2 regions of the Shewanella sp. HL-SH5 genome follow, and region 1 is predicted to be linked to the other one. Evidence: riboswitches for the same ligand, from Rfam matches in the RefSeq annotation. Region 1 holds a riboswitch; the other holds the start of a gene.
What was found. A riboswitch is a leader RNA that binds a small molecule or an ion and turns the genes downstream of it on or off. The one in region 1 is predicted to bind lysine.

Region 1 (8,901 bases):
GTGAGAGGGAGTAAAAAATTCAGCCAAAATGCTTGTTCTAGACAAGTATAAAAATTAGGCGATTTTAACTATTTTTTCCGCACTACCGTGGTGGCCATCACGCTTCCAATCTACATCTAATAGCTCTGCGCCTGACAAACTAAATGCCTGACCAAACCCTTTAACATATAAACCCTGATGTGGATTGAGCTTAAATAGATTGAAGTCGGTTAGCACTGCTAAATTATCAACCATCTCGCCAAAACGTGCCTCAGTGACGTTTTCTTTCAAGGTATTTGAAGTGGTACAAATGGGGCTATATCCACTAACATTGAGCCTGCAGTAAGGTAATCTTCTAGTCGTTCAACAATTAGATAAAGTTGCGTTATCAGCACTTAAATGAGTGATTTTGAATCAAGGGATTGTTGTTGGAGATGGCAGCCCTAGTGAAGTATTAACGGCAGATATAATTAATCAGGTCTGGCAGTATGAGCCGTTAATGATAAAAGTGTCTGAAGATTCAACATCGCCGTTTTTTTAATAGTATTAAAATATTGCGCTGATAAATTATAAGTAACCTCAGCTCGGGATAATAAATGCTACTCAAACCCATAAACAAAAATGCAGCCATCTGGCTGCATTTTTATTGAATTAGGGGCTTTAAATAATCTTGTGGTTTAGGCTACTTCGTAGAAGTTTGGCTCGAACTCTAATTGAGTGCTAATAATCTGGCTTGCCATTCTGGCACATTTGCCACATTGATCGGCTACACCTAAACGCTTTCTGACATCAGCTAACGAGCAATCGCCTTGGCGAACTGCTTCTTTAATTTGCTTATCTGTAATTGCATGACAAAGACAAACGTACATATTAGCCTCTAGAACTCAGATGAAAAAGGGATATCAATATAGTCATTCCCTTGGATGAATCTAATTCTAAATGAAAACGGTTATCATTGGCAATAACTTTTTGGATAAAAATACGACATTTATTGTTTTTATACTGTCTGCAATATAAGGAGTTAAATTAAGCTACTGATCTTTAATAGCCTTTATCAAAATCGACAATAAAATTTAATGGTTGTTGATTTTGCCATAACTGATAATTGCTGCTAAATAGCGCAACAATTTGCTCGGGGAAACTCGGTGCAGCGATATGAGGAGTAATAATAGCATTAGCACATGACCAAATTGGATGCGTTTTAGGCAAGGGTTCTTGACTAAATACGTCCAAAATAGCCTGTTGATTTGGTGTTTGATTTAATTGACCTGTGAGTACATCTAAATCGAGCACATTGCCACGTCCTAAATTGCAAATGATGGCTTCTGGTTTTAGTAAGCTTAAGTTTTGCTGGTTGAGAATATTATCGGTGTCGGGGGTATTAGGTAAAATACTGGCCACTACATCGGCTTGACTGAGGTGTTGAGCTAAGTTATCAATACTATCGACCCGATCAAATCCATAGGTTGCAGTACCTAATCGATTTATCCCTGTTACTGTCATCCCAAAATGCTTCGCTGTTGCTGCAATATGTTGTGCTATTGAGCCTGTGCCAAGTAGCAGTATATTTTGACCCTGCAGCGTTCTATAACCTCCTGGTAACCAATTTTTTTGCTGCTGTTGCTGTTTATACTTAAGGTGCTCACGCTGGTGAGCAAGTAAATAACCAAATAGATACTCACTCATTAATGGGCCAAAAATACCTTTAATATTAGTCAGTAGATAATCACGTCTCAGTGTTGGCATGACGAGTTTATCTACGCCAGCGAAGGTTGATTGCAGCCAACGTAAATTTTTAGCCTGACTAATTAATGGTGCAGCAAGAGCGGGTTCGGCAAACCAAATATCGGCTTCAATAATACTGTCTGACTCGTTATTTAAGATGACTAAATCGGGTAAGTTAGATTGGGTTATTAACTCTCGATAAATTTCATTTTCACGCGTCAGTAACAGTAACTTATTGGCCATGATGGATTAATCCATTTAATGTTCGTTAACGGTAGATAGCAGTATATTAGTCATGGGGCATAACGGAATCAAATTATATAAACTTTAAATCATCAGAATAGGAGGATAAATCAACCCGTCTAATTCATACCATAAAAATAACCTCAGACATAAAAAAACCGAGTATAGGCTCGGTTTTATTTTATCGTACCCATATGTGATGGTCGATAATTAATCTTCTAAGTGACCACAAAAACGATAGCCTTCACCGTGGATGGTCGCGATGATTTCAGGCGTATCAGCTAAGCTTTCAAAGTGCTTACGAATACGACGAATGGTGACATCAACAGTACGATCATGTGGCTTAAGCTCACGGCCAGTCATTTTCATTAGTAGATCTGCACGGGTTAGTATTTTGCCCGGGTTTTCTACAAAGTGAAGCATGGCACGGAATTCACTGCGTGGTAACTTGTAAGATTCACCCTGTGGATTTACTAATGAGCGGCTATTAATCTCTAAGCTCCAGTCATTGAAACGGTAGTATTCAACAGACCCTTTCTCTTCGCTCTCAGTGACGGCACTGTTTACACGAGTTAATAAGTTACGCGCACGAATGGTTAATTCGCGTGGGTTAAATGGCTTAGTGATGTAATCATCAGCACCAATTTCTAGTCCTAAAATTTTATCAACTTCGTTATCACGACCGGTTAGGAAAATTAAGCCGATATTGTTGATTTCACGAAGTTCGCGCGCTAATAACAAACCATTTTTACCTGGTAGGTTGATGTCCATCACCACGAGGTTAATTTTATTTTCAAGCATGGCTTTGTGCATTTCAGCGCCATCATTAGCTTCAGTAACAACATAACCTTCAGCTTCAAATATGCTACGTAGGGTATTACGGGTTACAGCTTCGTCTTCAACAATTAAAATATGTGGATTTTGCATAATAAAATTACCTAAAAATTAATAAAATTTGTTATCTAGCATTGGGCTAGTGTTTACGTACGCTTAACTGCATACGTTAGAAATTCTGGATTATTGGTGTTTAACATTGTCTGCCTTGAATTTAAACACTCTCTTATTCTCTAATGTTTTTAATTGCTATTTTAAGCAATAGCTTAGAGTGAGTTTTACTAAGACTTAAAAAACCTTTCATCATGGCAACAATACGTACCGCTGTAGACTGTGAACCTAAAGATAGTTAAAAGTTCCTATTTAGACATAACTAAAATGAAATTTTTAAACAGACACCTAACAATATGACAGTAATTTTACGGCGGTAAAGTCTTAGCTTAATAGTATTAATCGTAAAAATTTGCCTTAAAAGCTGCTTTTTGTGACGATCAATCAGTAACTGACGGCTATTGTACCCTTTATTTGCATTTGTTAACAAATGAAATGTTAAAAAAAATAATTTATTAAGTATAAAAAATGAGTGTGATTATGTTTAGTTAATTGATTTAAAATAGTTAAATGTATATTTTATTACTATGAAATTTACATTTCTTTCGCTATTAAATCCTTTCTGCTACACTCTTTTGGGCTTATCTAGTGGAATTTATTATGCAAAATGTTATCGATACTGTGTGGCAGGACTATCAAAAAACGCACTTTTTGCTAACCCAGTCATTATCACCTGATTTTTCTTTCGCTATTATTACTGCTCATAACCCATTAGGGTGCTTACTTACTCCGAGCCAAAACCGCTTATTAGATCGTGAACTGCAACTGAAAATCCTTCAATATCAAAGCCCTTACCGTTGCTTAATGGGTGTTGCGCCTGATTTGTCACATGTTGAAAAAAGTTGGGCTATTTTTATTGATAAAAATCAAGCGATTGAGTTAGGTAGAGAGTTTAAGCAACATGCAATTTACTATGTTAATCAAGGCTTATTATCGCTTGTAGCCTGCTTTGATCAGCACAAAAGTGAGGTGCAAATGGGAGCCTTTAATCAACGTTTACGTTTAGTCAGTGATTTCCCTGAATGTTGTTAAATCGCTTTATTTTCATTTGTTAATTTTTAATTGGGACAATAAATTTAACAAATGAGTGTAATGAGCTAATACCAACGACTGATTTTATATTAAAGCTCCGTTTACCTCACTATTAGCATTCTGCATTTACAATGTCATCTTTATCCTGCCCATAACTTACCCAAAACCACATCTAATCGCTTTTTTACTGCCAAATCCTCATTGTACGTTACTGCAAATAATGCATTTGTTTATTTTTACTCAACTTGCAATCTTGCGCATTGACTTAACCCTAGGTTTATTGTTATTTTGCTGGTCCCTCCTTAGGGAGGCACAGAAGAGGAGCGTTAACTAGGTAGTAAGCTTGAGGAAGACCAATTCCCATGACAGCTTACGAGGGAGATTAACGCCGAGATACAATAAGATTTGGTTAACTTATTTATCGGTCGCTTAGGTTGAATCCTAGCGATTGTCACCTGTTATTTGGTGGAGAGCTTCTGGTGGTGATTGCTGTTTCCCTTCTTTAAGGGTGCGTTATCTTTGCACCAGGCTCTTCGAACGAAGTTTAGTTCGGAGTGTATTATATGTCGTTAAATCAATTAGTTGTAGCCAAGTTTGGCGGAACCTCTGTTGCTGATTTCTCAGCTATGAGCCGTTGTGCTGATATCGTTTTATCCAATCCTAATACCCGTTTAGTGGTGGTCAGTGCATCTAGCGGTGTAACCAACTTATTAGTTGAACTTACCAGTGCTAATGTCAACGACGAACGTCGTCTAAGCTTGCTTAAACAAGTTGCCCAAATTCAATATCGTATTATTGATGAATTGAGCCAGCCACAGGACATAGCTGCGCAAATTGATAAGCTTTTAAGCCGAATGTCTGTGTTAAGTGAATCATTAATTCTTGATCGCAGTAAAGCAGCGATGGATGAGCTGCTGTCTATGGGAGAGCATTGTTCGTCGGTATTGTTCTCAGCTGTTATCCGTGAAAAAGGCACATCTTCCCAGGCTTTTGATGTACGCCAAGTGCTGCGTACCGATAGTCATTTTGGTCGTGCTGAACCTCAAATTGAACAAATTGCTCATTTATCGGGTGATTTTTTACAACCACTATTAAGCACCAGTATTATTGTTACTCAGGGATTTATTGGGGCCGATGAGCAGGGGCGCACTACAACATTAGGTCGTGGTGGTAGTGATTATTCAGCCGCTTTATTAGCTGAAGCTTTATCTGCCCATGCGGTTGAAATTTGGACCGATGTTGCTGGCATTTATACCACAGACCCACGTTTAGCCCCAAATGCCCGCCCGATTGCTGAAATCAGTTTTAATGAAGCCGCTGAAATGGCCACTTTTGGTGCAAAAGTATTGCATCCAGCAACGATACTTCCAGCTGTTCGCCAGAAAATTCAGGTGTTTGTCGGTTCAAGTAAAGACCCTGAAGCGGGTGGAACCTGGATCCGTCATCAAGTAGAAGATACGCCAGTTTACCGCGCGGTGGCATTACGCCGTGACCAAACCTTATTAAATCTGCATAGCTTGCAAATGCTTCACGCCCAGGGTTTTTTAGCTGAAACCTTTGCTACATTAGCGCGCCATAAAATCTCGGTAGATTTGATCACCACCTCAGAAGTGAACGTGGCGCTAACATTAGATAAAACAGGCTCAGACTCAAGCGGTCAGGGCTTATTAAGTGAATCGTTATTGCAAGAGTTATCACAACATTGCCGGGTAAGAGTGGAAGATAACTTAGCCTTAGTGGCGATTATTGGTAATAGAATTGCTTCTACAGCCGGTATTTGTAGCCGAGTATTTCAAGTATTAGAAAAATACAATGTCCGTATGATATGCCAGGGTGCTAGCCCGCATAACTTATGTGTATTAATTGATGAAACTCAAGCTGCAGACGTTGTTAAAGCATTACATCAAAATCTTTTCGAGTAACCTATGACAAAGCAAATGATGACTAAAGCATTGCGCACATCACTGAATGTAGGTGAACTCGCTGCTGGGCAATCCCTTGAAGTGCCTTTATTCACTTTTAAAGGCATCGACAGCAGCGCACCGACCGTATACGTTCAAGCCAACGTGCACGGTGCTGAAGTGCAAGGTAATGCGGTAATTTATCAACTAATGACCTTGCTAGAAGAGCTTGAGGTTTTAGGGGATATTGTGTGTGCCCCTTTAGCCAACCCGCTGGGTATTAATCAAAAAAGTGGTGAGTTTACCCTAGGCCGATTTGACCCAATAACCGGTGTTAATTGGAACCGTGAGTACTTAGACCATAAAATCGACATAGCCGCCTGGTACAAACAGCATCAAGATTTACCCAATGATGAGCTGATTAAATCGTTTAAGGCAACGCTAATAGAGTCTTGTCACACCAAGCTACAACAGCCTTGGGGCATCACCACAGGCCACCGATTAGCGGTGAGTTTGCAGTCTTTGGCTCATCAAGCCGATATTGTGCTTGATTTACATACAGGGCCAAAATCTTGTAAGCATCTGTATTGTCCTGAGTATGAGCTCGACTCGGCAAAGTTTTTCTCTATTCCCTACAGTTTGATCATTCCGAATAGTTTTGGCGGCGCCATGGATGAGGCTGCATTTTGTCCTTGGTGGCAGCTCACTGATCATGCAGCGAGTAAAGGCCGTCATTTTGATGTGCCAGTAGCAGCGTTTACCCTTGAGCTGGCTAGCCAAGAGCGGATTGATATGGCGGATGCCTTAGTCGATGCTAACGGTATTTTGGCTTATTTAAGCCATCGAGGGGTGATTAAAGAATCTGTGTTACCGGCTGAAATGCCGCGTTATGGCTGTTACCTAAAAGATTATAAAAAATTTCATGCACCGCAATCAGGCATGGTTGAGTATTGCGCTACAGTCGGTGAGCCATTGGCAGCTGGGCAATCTTTAGTCAATATGCTGAGGTTGGATTTATACGGTTCAGACAAAGCGGTTACACCGCTGAGTTTAGATAAAAATTGCGTGCCGATTTTGCACTTTGCTTCGGCGTCTGTGCATCAAGGGACTGAGTTGTATAAAGTGATGACTAATGTATTCGAGCTTTAAGTTTGGTTTTGTTTTGCGGCCAAAACGGCCGAGGTAAGTTGTGGTAATTGACTTGATTCTATAAAAAGAGAGAAGCAACATCGCAGGATTCCATCCTGCACCGTTCAAAAGGAAATCAACAGCAATTCCCTCTTGGAACACCCTGTGCCCCAAACGAAAAATGCTGAAAAACGCATATTTTCGATGCGGATCGATCCAGCTTTTAGCCGTTTTTGTAGTTTGCTTCGCCATTATCAAAAATCCCTATCGCTTCCGATGGGCCGTCCTTGGCCCAACGAAAGCTATCGTGACATCTATGCCATGCTCACGGGTTCTCGGAGTAAAGAGCCTTGATGTCCTCAATTCAAATGAATCATTCAAAGATTCACTAGATTTATCTTCATATTTTGCTTTTGATAGTCGTTACGAGTGAACTAAATCGAAGAGATGAAATTTCAGGTGCAGATGAGCCAGCGAGTATCCAAAACAGGGAGGTTTTGGTTAAGCCCACAGGGACGCTGATTTTAAAATCAAGAACTGGCGTCTCGCTGGATTATCTGCACTAAGGCCTGCGGCAGGCAATTAGTAAACATGAGATATTAGTCTGAATTAACCGACTAAGTAATCCCTCAATTAACTCTTAAGTATCTCTAGTGGCATCCGCAACATATCATCACCTGTACCCGCAATAACCCAAATAATGCCGATTAACGCGCTAACGGTTAGCAAATACCAAATAGCTGAAAAGATCTGTCCATAACGGTCTAGCGGTAACAAATGGCTTTGATGACGACCGCGCCATTCAAAAACAATCTCTAAACTACCAATTAATAATAAAAAACCTAACAAGGCTAAGCCTAAGCTGTAACTAATAAATACCCCAATAGCGGCTCCGGCAACACAGGCGATTAACCCTGTGACGCTATTCATCGAAAAGCTGACACTTTTTAAAATATGGCCACCATCTAATGGCAGAATAGGCAATAGATTAAACAGGTTGAGTAACGCGTTAAAGGCAGCTAAGCCGGCAAAAAAAACATTGCCCGTGACCCAGTAAGCTACCAAGCAAGCGAGAGACAAAAACAAGCCAAATGTGGGCCCCATGATGGAGATGACCACATCTTGCCAGCGGGTGTTAATGCGCTCATCGCTTAATGCTAGACCGCCCATAAAAGGTATGAGATAGATGCCCTTGGTTTTCATGCCAAAGTGCTTCATGGCTCTAATGTGGCCATATTCATGGAATACTAGACAGGCAATTAAGGCGAGGGCGAATTCAATAGAGAATAACCAAGAATAGGCTGCGACACTGGCTCCTGCTAACAAGGCTTTGACCACTTTAGCGCTTTTTAAAAGCTTAAACCCTAGTGACGCTAAACCGACCATACTGATTTTATTAGCTTTAGGTACGGCTAATTCGGGGACTTGTTGTTCAATGTCTTTGGTTGTACGTTGACCTTGGCAGATTTGCTCTTCGTCAACTAACACGCAGTATTCAAGATAAAAAGGCTGCCATTTAACATCGACTTCAAGCCTTACTGGAATCGCATTGGTCTGAATGTTATCAATTATGACATCATCTAGCGCACTATTTTCTAAACCGTCGGTGTTTTGCTTAGCCGATGGAGTTGAGAGTGGGCGGGTTGATTGTGAGGTCAATTCAAACTGATGAATGTGAAACGCTTGGTTATTGGGGGAAGCTGATTTTTGTGACACCAACTGGTTGTCCCAATATAGCTGTTGCCAACCGGCCATTGAGCCTTCTAAACGTAGCCGTTTACCAAGACACTCAATATTTAATAACTCCATGCACACTCTCAAACTTACTCAGTAAAATTGTCGCTATTTTGCCAGAGGCCTGACAATAGCTCAATCAATTGCTCAATCAATCTAGCTTAATCAATCTAATTGCTCAATGATTGCAAAGCCCTGTTGAAAGTTTGAGAAG
Region 2 (8,901 bases), 900 kb from region 1:
CGCCTTGCTGCCTAATCAGTATTTGCTGCATATTAATTTGCTAAATAGTGGAAAACATGAAGAATTATCCCGTATACAAAATAAAAGCACTACACTTAATTTAACCTTTGCCGATATAAGTTATCTTCACCGTTCAATATGACCTAAAAGGCTGCTATTAAATCACTTATTTATTTGCCATAAAATGTATTAACCATTGATTATATTGACTACACTGAAACGGCTTAATCTTATTTAAAAGCATATAATTATAATGAAAAATTGCTATTGCCATTATTCAGAAAGGGACTCAAATGAACCTGCTTGATCTAACAATCAAACAAAAAATCGCCTTAGGCTTTGCGACGATTGGTGTGTTGCTTCTTGCAGGAAGTAGCTTCTTTTATCGTTCGCTAACACAAATCCAAACAGCTAACACTAACATCGAAATCTTAGCGGTTCCGGTTCAAACCCAAAGTAATGCACTTCAATTAAGCTTACTCAAAATGGCCAAAACAGGTAGTTTAGCCTTTTCACAGACGGGAAATGACAATATTAGTAGCAGCTTTGCTCGATTTAAGCTGTTACAAAATGAATACTCAATAACCTTTAAGGACTTATCAAATAAAGTCACTGATCAACCCAAAATGAAACAGGCTCTAGATAATGTGACGCAACAATACTCACAATACATCAAGCAAAGTGAAACTATGTTCAATGCAAAATTAACCATTGAACAGGCGCGTGCAGATTATAAAAAACAGTATCAAAGGTTTCAAAAAATAAAAGATACCGCCAGTAATAGTATGATCGATTTAGAGATAATAGATGCAGGCGATCAAGACAGTTTATTGGCAGAGGTTATAGGGACAGGCACTCGATTAGACGATACCATTTATAATATGGGCAATATCATAGGTGAAGTTGCTCGATTTACAGATTTACAGAATGTGAATAATCACCAGCAAGATATCTTAATGATGGTTAATAGTATTGAGACTAATTTTCAATTTTTAAAACAGCAAACTGCAACCCTGCCAGCAGATGATTTGTTAGCTATTTTTGCTGAACAATTCGAGCAAATGAAAGCCTTACTCGATACACCGGGCACGCTATATGAAAGTCAGCGTAAAGTGGTTGAGGTAATCCAACAGGCTGATATGGCATATAGTCAATCAAATCAATATTTCGACTCAAGCTTTGCCGAGCTAAGCAAGTTAATGATTTTAGCAGATCAGCGTTTTAACGACTTTAAAAACGTCGCATCTGATGAAATAAACACGGCACAAACCTTAGCGATTGCATTAGCGTTAATATTCATCGTACTTGCTATTATCATTTACTATTTTACCTCTAAAGCCATGCTAGGCCCACTTAGAGCGGTTAATCATGCTTTGTCTCGTATTGCTAGTGGAGATTTATCTAAACGTCTCACAAAGCGTAACGATGATGAGTTTGGCGAGTTGATGGACAATATCAACAAGCTATCAGATGATTTAACTTCACTATTACAAGATATTAGCCGCGATGCACATCTATTAGATGAATCGGCAATTAACTCACAAAATCAGGGTCAGAAAATTGCTAATGCAGCCATTAGTCAAATTCATCAAATCAATCAAGCGAAACAACTCGCAGAACACATTCATCAAAGTTCGAATTTAGTGAATAAACAGACTAATGAGTCGGCTAGCCAGATAAGCCTAGCGTCGGAACAAGGCAAGCATGTCAAAGGTATTGCTGATGATAACCGTGGTCGAATTGAACGGTTATCAACTGGGTTAATTGACTCGGTTAACATCATGAATAGCCTAAGTAAAAACAGCGATAACATTGGTGGAATATTAGTTACCATCAGCGCTATTGCAGACCAAACTAATCTATTGGCCTTAAATGCGGCAATTGAAGCTGCACGAGCGGGAGAACACGGCAGAGGCTTTGCCGTAGTCGCCGATGAAGTAAGATCCCTTGCCTCAAGAACGCAATCATCTACCGCTGAAATTCAAACCATGATAGATGCTCTGCAGCATGAAACGACAAATGCGGTGAAAGCGATTACCCAAGGACAAACCCAAGCTAACCAATGTGTTGAACAAAGCCAAGCACTTCATGATGCCATCGAACATATTGAGTCGGCGCTGTTAACCATAGATAAAATGAGTCAAAGTATTAATCAAGCGGCACATGAACAGGTCAGTTTTAGTGAGCAAATTGAGCATACTATGGCTGAAACAGCAGAGTCTGCGGAAAATAATGCAGAAGAGTCCTCAGCAATGGCGAAGCGAAGCCAGGAATTAAATCAATTAGCCCATTCATTAACCGCATCTGTTGAACGATTTAAGTTATAGTTTTTGAGAACTAAAGCATTTAAGTGTTAAAGACGACATTAAGTGCGCTAGGTATTTAATACTTAGAGATAGAAGTGAATGCTCAAAGAGATAAGTGAAATGATATTGTGGTAATTAGTAGAGACTGTAACTAATTTTGTGTAACTGCTAATCAAAATGTCACTTTAATATTAGATTTTTAAAGTGACATTTTTATCATGCTAGCATACCTGGGCTAATCCCATAAAAACTCTCTAAAGTGCTTGCGGCAAACCGACTCATAGGTTTCATTGCCACCTATCGCCACTTGCTCACCTTCTTTCATTGGTTTGCCATCACCGTCTAAACGTACCACCATATTGGCTTTGCGACCACAATGGCAAATCGTCTTTAGCTCAACTAATTTGTCAGCCCAAGCTAACAAATATTGGCTACCAGTAAATAGCTCTCCTTGGAAGTCACTTCGCAGCCCATAACACAATACAGGGATATTTAAATTATCTACCACATGAGTCAGCTGCTTAACCTGTGCTTTTGACAAAAATTGGCTCTCATCGACAAGTACACAATGGATATGTTTCTGTTGATGTGATTGACCAATAATATCACTCAAATCATCGCCACTGGCAAACACTTGCGCATCAGTTTGTATACCAATTCGTGATGCAACAATGCCAACGCCATAGCGATCGTCAATTGATGCTGTCATAACTAACGTGTGCATGCCACGCTCGCGATAATTATAAGAAGATTGTAATAATGAGGTCGATTTACCCGCGTTCATCGACGAATAATAAAAATACAGTTGCGCCAAAATAATGTCCAATATTGTTGCTTTACTAAATTCTACTTTGATATGACCATTAACCACAAATAATAATGCCGCTTAATCTTCATTGAGCGGCATTATTATTCATTTATGAGTAACGGCTAGCGACGTGCATAAAAAGCTAACGCTAACACGCTGATCACAAACACAAGACTACAAGCTAATAATCCACTGATTAATGAGCCAGTAAAGCCAAGCACTGTATAGCCAATAATACTGATAAACGCCACAATTAAGGCATAAGGTAACTGAGTAATCACATGGTCTATATGATGACAACTGGCCCCTGTCGATGACAAAATAGTGGTGTCGGATATAGGTGAACAATGATCACCAAAAACAGCACCAGCAAGCACTGCTGATAACATAGGTAACATCATGCTTGAGTCGCTTCCCATTGCCATATCGGCAGCAATTGGCAACATAATGCCGAAAGTGCCCCAGCTTGTGCCGGTTGAAAAAGCGGTAATACCTGCAAGAATAAATAACACCACAGGTAATAGCTCAAAAGGAATTGAACCTGTGACTAAACTTGCCATATATTTACCGGTTTCTAGCTGACCAATAACTCCAGCAATAGACCAAGCAAACATTAAAATATAGATAGCGGGTAACATTGAACGCGCACCAGCAACCACGCCTTTGACAATTAAATCTATTTCTAACTTTTGAATAAAAACTAAAATTAACGTAATACTAAAACCAATGACTGAGCCATAAAATAATGATTGACTCACTTGAGTATTTTCAAAAGCACCTAAAATAGTAAAGGCTTTGCCATCGGCTGCAAGCACATCTGCACCGCTAGTTATCATAAAGTAAACTGTGGCAACGATTAATGTCAAAATGGGTAAAAATAAACCTATTACTTTCCCCGTATCAGCTTCAGGCAGGTCAGCGTTTGCACCAGGGGGAAGGCCTTTAGATTCATCATAAAGCTCACCTTTTTTGGCATTTAATTCATGTTGGCGCATAGGGCCGACATCAAGACCGAACAAGGCAACACATAATAATAATAGTAACGCGAATATGGCATAAAAATTCATCGGGATCATTTGGACAAACACACTCAAATGACCTGATTCAGTAAATCCATGCGCGGTTAAAATGCCACCAATCAAGGCGATAATGTAGGCCCCCCAGCTTGAGATTGGTGAAATAACACAAATAGGTGCGGCTGTAGAATCTAATAAATAAGCTAATTTAGCCCGCGAGATATGGTATCTGTCGGTAATGGGTTTTGAAATTGAGCCTACCACTAAACTGTTAAAATAATCATCGATAAACACCACGCAGCCTAAAAAGATGGTCATTAACTTGGCATCACGTTTACTGCGAATATGCCCTTTAGCCCAATCAGCGAACGCCCTGGCTGCGCCACTAACGGTTATTAAAGCGGTTATCATGCCTAGCATGACTAAGAAACCTAAGATTTGTAAATTCCAGCTATTTAGCGCGCCATCACTCCAAACCAGCCCTTGGACTGTGTTGAGCAAAAATAGACTACTATCCCCTAAAGAGAACTGAGTAAGTAATAATGCGCCGACCACAATACCCACCCCAAGGGACAGTAATACTTTACGGGTGATAATAGCCAGAACAATGGCAACAAGAGGTGGAAGTAAAGATAGTGCCGAATCGGCATGACTAAGTACGTTCATTATTTATTCATCGAGTATGTATGAATGGAGGCGACTGAACCGGTGTAAGGTAATGTTATACCTTAGAGACACCTGTCCTATCAGTAGCGCTCCATAGTAATTTATCTTTGTCATCCCGACAAAAAATACTATGGCAGTGCTGCACCTATTTGGCGGCAACACCAGCTGTATTGACCGATATCAATAGCAACTTCGGCATTAAATCCTTTCAAGGTAAATCACAGGCATCACCCTACTTACCTTTACTATTATTTAATGCACCTCTACTTAAAGGGTAAAAATGCGAGCACATAAAAACATAGCGGCCGTAAGGTTACCACCCTACGGCCGAATATTGTGACAAAAATCACATTTACAACAAATTATTCAGTGCCGGAATAGCCACAAATAAATCAGCTTCTAGTCCATAATCAGCTACTTGAAAAATTGGTGCTTCAGGATCTTTGTTAATCGCGACAATTACTTTGGAATCTTTCATACCCGCAAGGTGCTGAATTGCGCCAGAAATACCGACTGCAATATACAAATCAGGAGCAACAATTTTACCTGTTTGACCGACCTGTAAATCGTTAGGGACAAAACCCGCATCAACTGCGGCGCGCGAAGCCCCTACCGCGGCACCTAACTTGTCTGCAAGTTGCTCTAGAATAGCGAAGTTTTCACCGCTACCCATTCCACGACCACCAGAGACAATAATACCAGCATTACCTAATTCAGGACGAACTGACTCAGTTAAGCTTTGTGATACAAACTCAGTACGCGCATTAATCACTTCGCCAATATTGGCTAATTCAGCACTGCCAGTTGAAGCAACCGCATCAAATGCACTTGAACGTACTGTCATGACTTTTTTATCATCTAAGCTTTTGACTGTCGCTAATGCATTACCTGCATATATTGGACGTATAAATGTATCTGCGCTTTCTACGTCAATCACTTCAGATATTTGCGCCACATCTAATAAGGCTGCAACACGCGGTAACGTGTCTTTACCTACGCTTGAGGCTGCGGATAAAATATGTGAATAGTCAGCAGACAAACTCAAAATTAACTTAGCTAAGTTTTCGGCTAATTGGTTAGCATATGCAGCTGAGTCAGCCACAATGACTTTATTAACGCCAGCTAATGTTTGCGCCATTTTGGCCGCTTCACTACATTGAGCTCCAGCCACTAAAATGTGAATATCACCACCAATTGCAGTAGCCGCTGCAACCACTTTGGCTGTGTCGGCTTTTAAATGCACATTATCGTGTTCAGCTAAAACTAAAATGGTCATATTAGATCACCTTCGCTTCGTTTTTTAATTTTTCGACAAGTTCTTCAACAGAAGACACCATGATGCCAGCTTTACGTTCTGCTGGAGGCGTAACTTTCAATACGGTTTGATGTGCTTTCAACGTTACACCTAAGTCGGAGATAGATAATATTTCCAGAGGCTTACGCTTAGCTTTCATAATATTTGGTAATGAAGCATAACGAGGTTCATTTAAACGCAAATCAACTGTCACAACCGCTGGCAATGGCATTTTCAACGTTTGTAAACCGCCATCGACTTCACGGGTTACCACAATAGTCTCGCCATCAATTTTAACTTCTGATGCAAAAGTGGCTTGTGGCATGTCAGCAAGTGCTGCCAACATTTGGCCAGTTTGATTGTTGTCACCATCAATAGATTGCTTACCAAATATCACCAGTTGAGCCTGTTCTTTTAGCTGAACGGCATGCAGTAACTTAGCAATTGAGAGTGATACTAACTCTTCTTCGGTTTCAACATGGACGGCACGATCTGCACCTAAAGCCATTGCCGTTCTTAATTGCTCTTGCACCGTTTTCGGACCAACGCTAACAACAACAACTTCAGTCGCAATTCCAGCTTCTTTGAGGCGAACCGCTTCTTCAACTGCAATTTCACAAAATGGGTTTAATGCCATTTTTAGATTGGCGGTATCAACATTTGAATTATCAGCTTTTACTCTGACCTTTACATTGGCATCAACGACGCGCTTTACAGGCACCAATATTTTCATAGGGTTTCCTTCCTACACCTTGTCTATAGACAACACATTGGCCAATGCCAATGCAAGATAGCTCAACTTTACGACCTGTTAACGTTAACGTCAACCTAAGTTAAACGCTTGTTTGAAAAAATATAGCATACAAATTGGCAAGCTAAAGTAACATTTTTCACTTATATGCACCCATAATGTCGTTTTTAACAGCCTTTTTAGGCTAATTAATAAAATAAGCTTATTTTTGATAAATTAAATTGATCAAGGCTCAATATCTTTCTATTATTACGGTTATTGATAAATACTATTTTATTAATTTGTTATTAACTTATTTGAATGTATTGCTCAAAAATAAAGCTTGATGTTAAAAGTTAACCTCGAAGGAATTATTTCTAAGGAATGAGATATTTTTGATTATGCTTTTAGTACTGACATGTATCAATCAAGATTAATGGCCATAATATGCGGCATTTATTCATTCAACGTCAGAACTAACAAATAAAAACTATGTAAATTCCAATTCATTAGGACGTTTAATATTATGAGTGATTTTTTAGATATTTTAACCCATGGTCGTCGTTTTAAAGCTGCTGTAAAAGAACTCAGTATTGAAGATCTTACCGATCTTGCTGCTAAACTTGATAAAATTATCGTTGAACGTGAAGAAGAAGCCAAAGCAGATGAAGCGGCAAATGCTAAAAGAAATGCTCTTATTGCTGGTATTTTAGCTCAAATCGAAAACAGTGGTTTATCGATTGAAGATCTTGGCGAAGTCACAGCAAGCAAATCAGCACCTAAAAAACGCGCTCCTCGTCCAGCAAAATATCAAATCACCTTAGACGGTGAGTTAATTCAATGGACTGGCCAAGGCCGTATGCCAACGGTATTTAAAAAAGAAGTTGATGCTGGTAAATCCATGAGTGCCTTTTTAATTCCTGGCATGGAATAATAGTTCAAGCATTAATAATAAACGCTTACTTCGGTAGGCGTTTTTTTTAAACAAATTAAAGTTTGCCTTTACCTCTAATAAAGAGAGAGTAAACTATAATTAAATTGAATTAAGTGAGCACATCTATGTTTTCGCCTATCCTTAAAGTGTTAACCCTTTCATCTTTTTCTTTATTATTAACAGCTTGTGCAGGTGACTATGCCTTTAACAGTAATCTTGATCCCAAAGCGATTAATGAATACTTTAAAGTGGGTGATGTCACTGTTTATGAAGAAAACAACCTACCAAAAGGCAATTATGCCATTATTGGTTTAGCTGAGGGTGAGGTTTGTCAGGAGCAATCAAACGATGCACCTGCATCGATTCAAGATGCGAGAACTGAAGCCCGTAAAAAAGCTGCAGATATGGGTGCCAATGGCATTATTATCAAACAATGCTTGATCATTGAAGAACAGGATAAAGCCTGTGTTAGTCGCAGTTTGTGTATTGGACAAGCCATTAAACACGAGCAAGAAAAATAATATTTTATTTTAGTCATTTTATCGCTGCAATATCAGACTTTATTATATTGCAGCTCCTTTTTATACCTAGTTGATAAGCCATCATGTTTACATCTCAAATTAGTGCAGTCGCAATTTGCCGAACCCCTTATAAACAAAAATTTGGTATTCCTCGCCAGCCTGGATTAGTTGATGTAAAAGGTTATATTGAACTTGCTCCAGCGTTAAATACTGTTGATGCAATTAGAGGAATTGAACAATATTCTCATCTATGGTTATTATTTTGTTTTCATGAAAATTTAGCTCAAGGCTGGAAAACAACCGTTCGTCCACCTCGTTTAGGTGGCAACGAAAAACTGGGTGTATTTGCGACACGTTCAACTTTTAGGCCAAACGGTATTGGACAGTCTGTGGTTAAATTACACGGCATTGTGAAACGAAAAGGCAAAGTGTGTCTTGAAATATCCGGCATGGATTTATTAGATGGCACGCCTATTATCGATATAAAACCTTATATTCCCTTTTCAGATGCCATTACAGACGCCAAGGGCGGTATAGCACAGGAGGCGCCTGAGTTAATAAAGGTTGTTTTTTCTGATAATGCGAGTGTTCAGTTATCAACACTTGCAGAAAATGAAAAATATGCT

Region 2: linked by a shared signal. The riboswitch ahead of ACRWQM_RS11390 (Na+/H+ antiporter NhaC family protein) and the one ahead of lysC (lysine-sensitive aspartokinase 3) in region 1 are both predicted to bind lysine.

What each region holds. Positions count from the first base shown of each region.
Region 1 covers NZ_CP195038.1:3,511,269-3,520,169, reverse strand. The annotation lists partial or broken gene ACRWQM_RS15340 (hypothetical protein) at 55-258, opposite strand; gene ACRWQM_RS15335 (hypothetical protein) at 389-520, shown strand; gene ACRWQM_RS15330 (bacterioferritin-associated ferredoxin) at 657-848, opposite strand; gene ACRWQM_RS15325 (D-2-hydroxyacid dehydrogenase) at 1,021-1,947, opposite strand; gene arcA (two-component system response regulator ArcA) at 2,158-2,874, opposite strand; gene ACRWQM_RS15315 (DUF3293 domain-containing protein) at 3,493-3,924, shown strand; lysine riboswitch at 4,233-4,408, shown strand; gene lysC (lysine-sensitive aspartokinase 3) at 4,488-5,846, shown strand; gene ACRWQM_RS15305 (succinylglutamate desuccinylase/aspartoacylase family protein) at 5,850-6,974, shown strand; gene ACRWQM_RS15300 (site-2 protease family protein) at 7,587-8,762, opposite strand; gene ACRWQM_RS15295 (DUF4144 family protein) at 8,853-8,901, opposite strand, start outside.
Region 2 covers NZ_CP195038.1:2,615,125-2,624,025, forward strand. The annotation lists gene ACRWQM_RS11375 (fumarylacetoacetate hydrolase family protein) at 1-31, opposite strand, end outside; gene ACRWQM_RS11380 (methyl-accepting chemotaxis protein) at 300-2,327, shown strand; gene ACRWQM_RS11385 (thymidine kinase) at 2,542-3,120, opposite strand; gene ACRWQM_RS11390 (Na+/H+ antiporter NhaC family protein) at 3,237-4,796, opposite strand; lysine riboswitch at 4,873-5,070, opposite strand; gene ACRWQM_RS11395 (electron transfer flavoprotein subunit alpha/FixB family protein) at 5,149-6,072, opposite strand; gene ACRWQM_RS11400 (electron transfer flavoprotein subunit beta/FixA family protein) at 6,074-6,823, opposite strand; gene ACRWQM_RS11405 (H-NS family histone-like protein) at 7,347-7,754, shown strand; gene rcsF (Rcs stress response system protein RcsF) at 7,880-8,275, shown strand; gene tsaA (tRNA (N6-threonylcarbamoyladenosine(37)-N6)-methyltransferase TrmO) at 8,356-8,901, shown strand, end outside.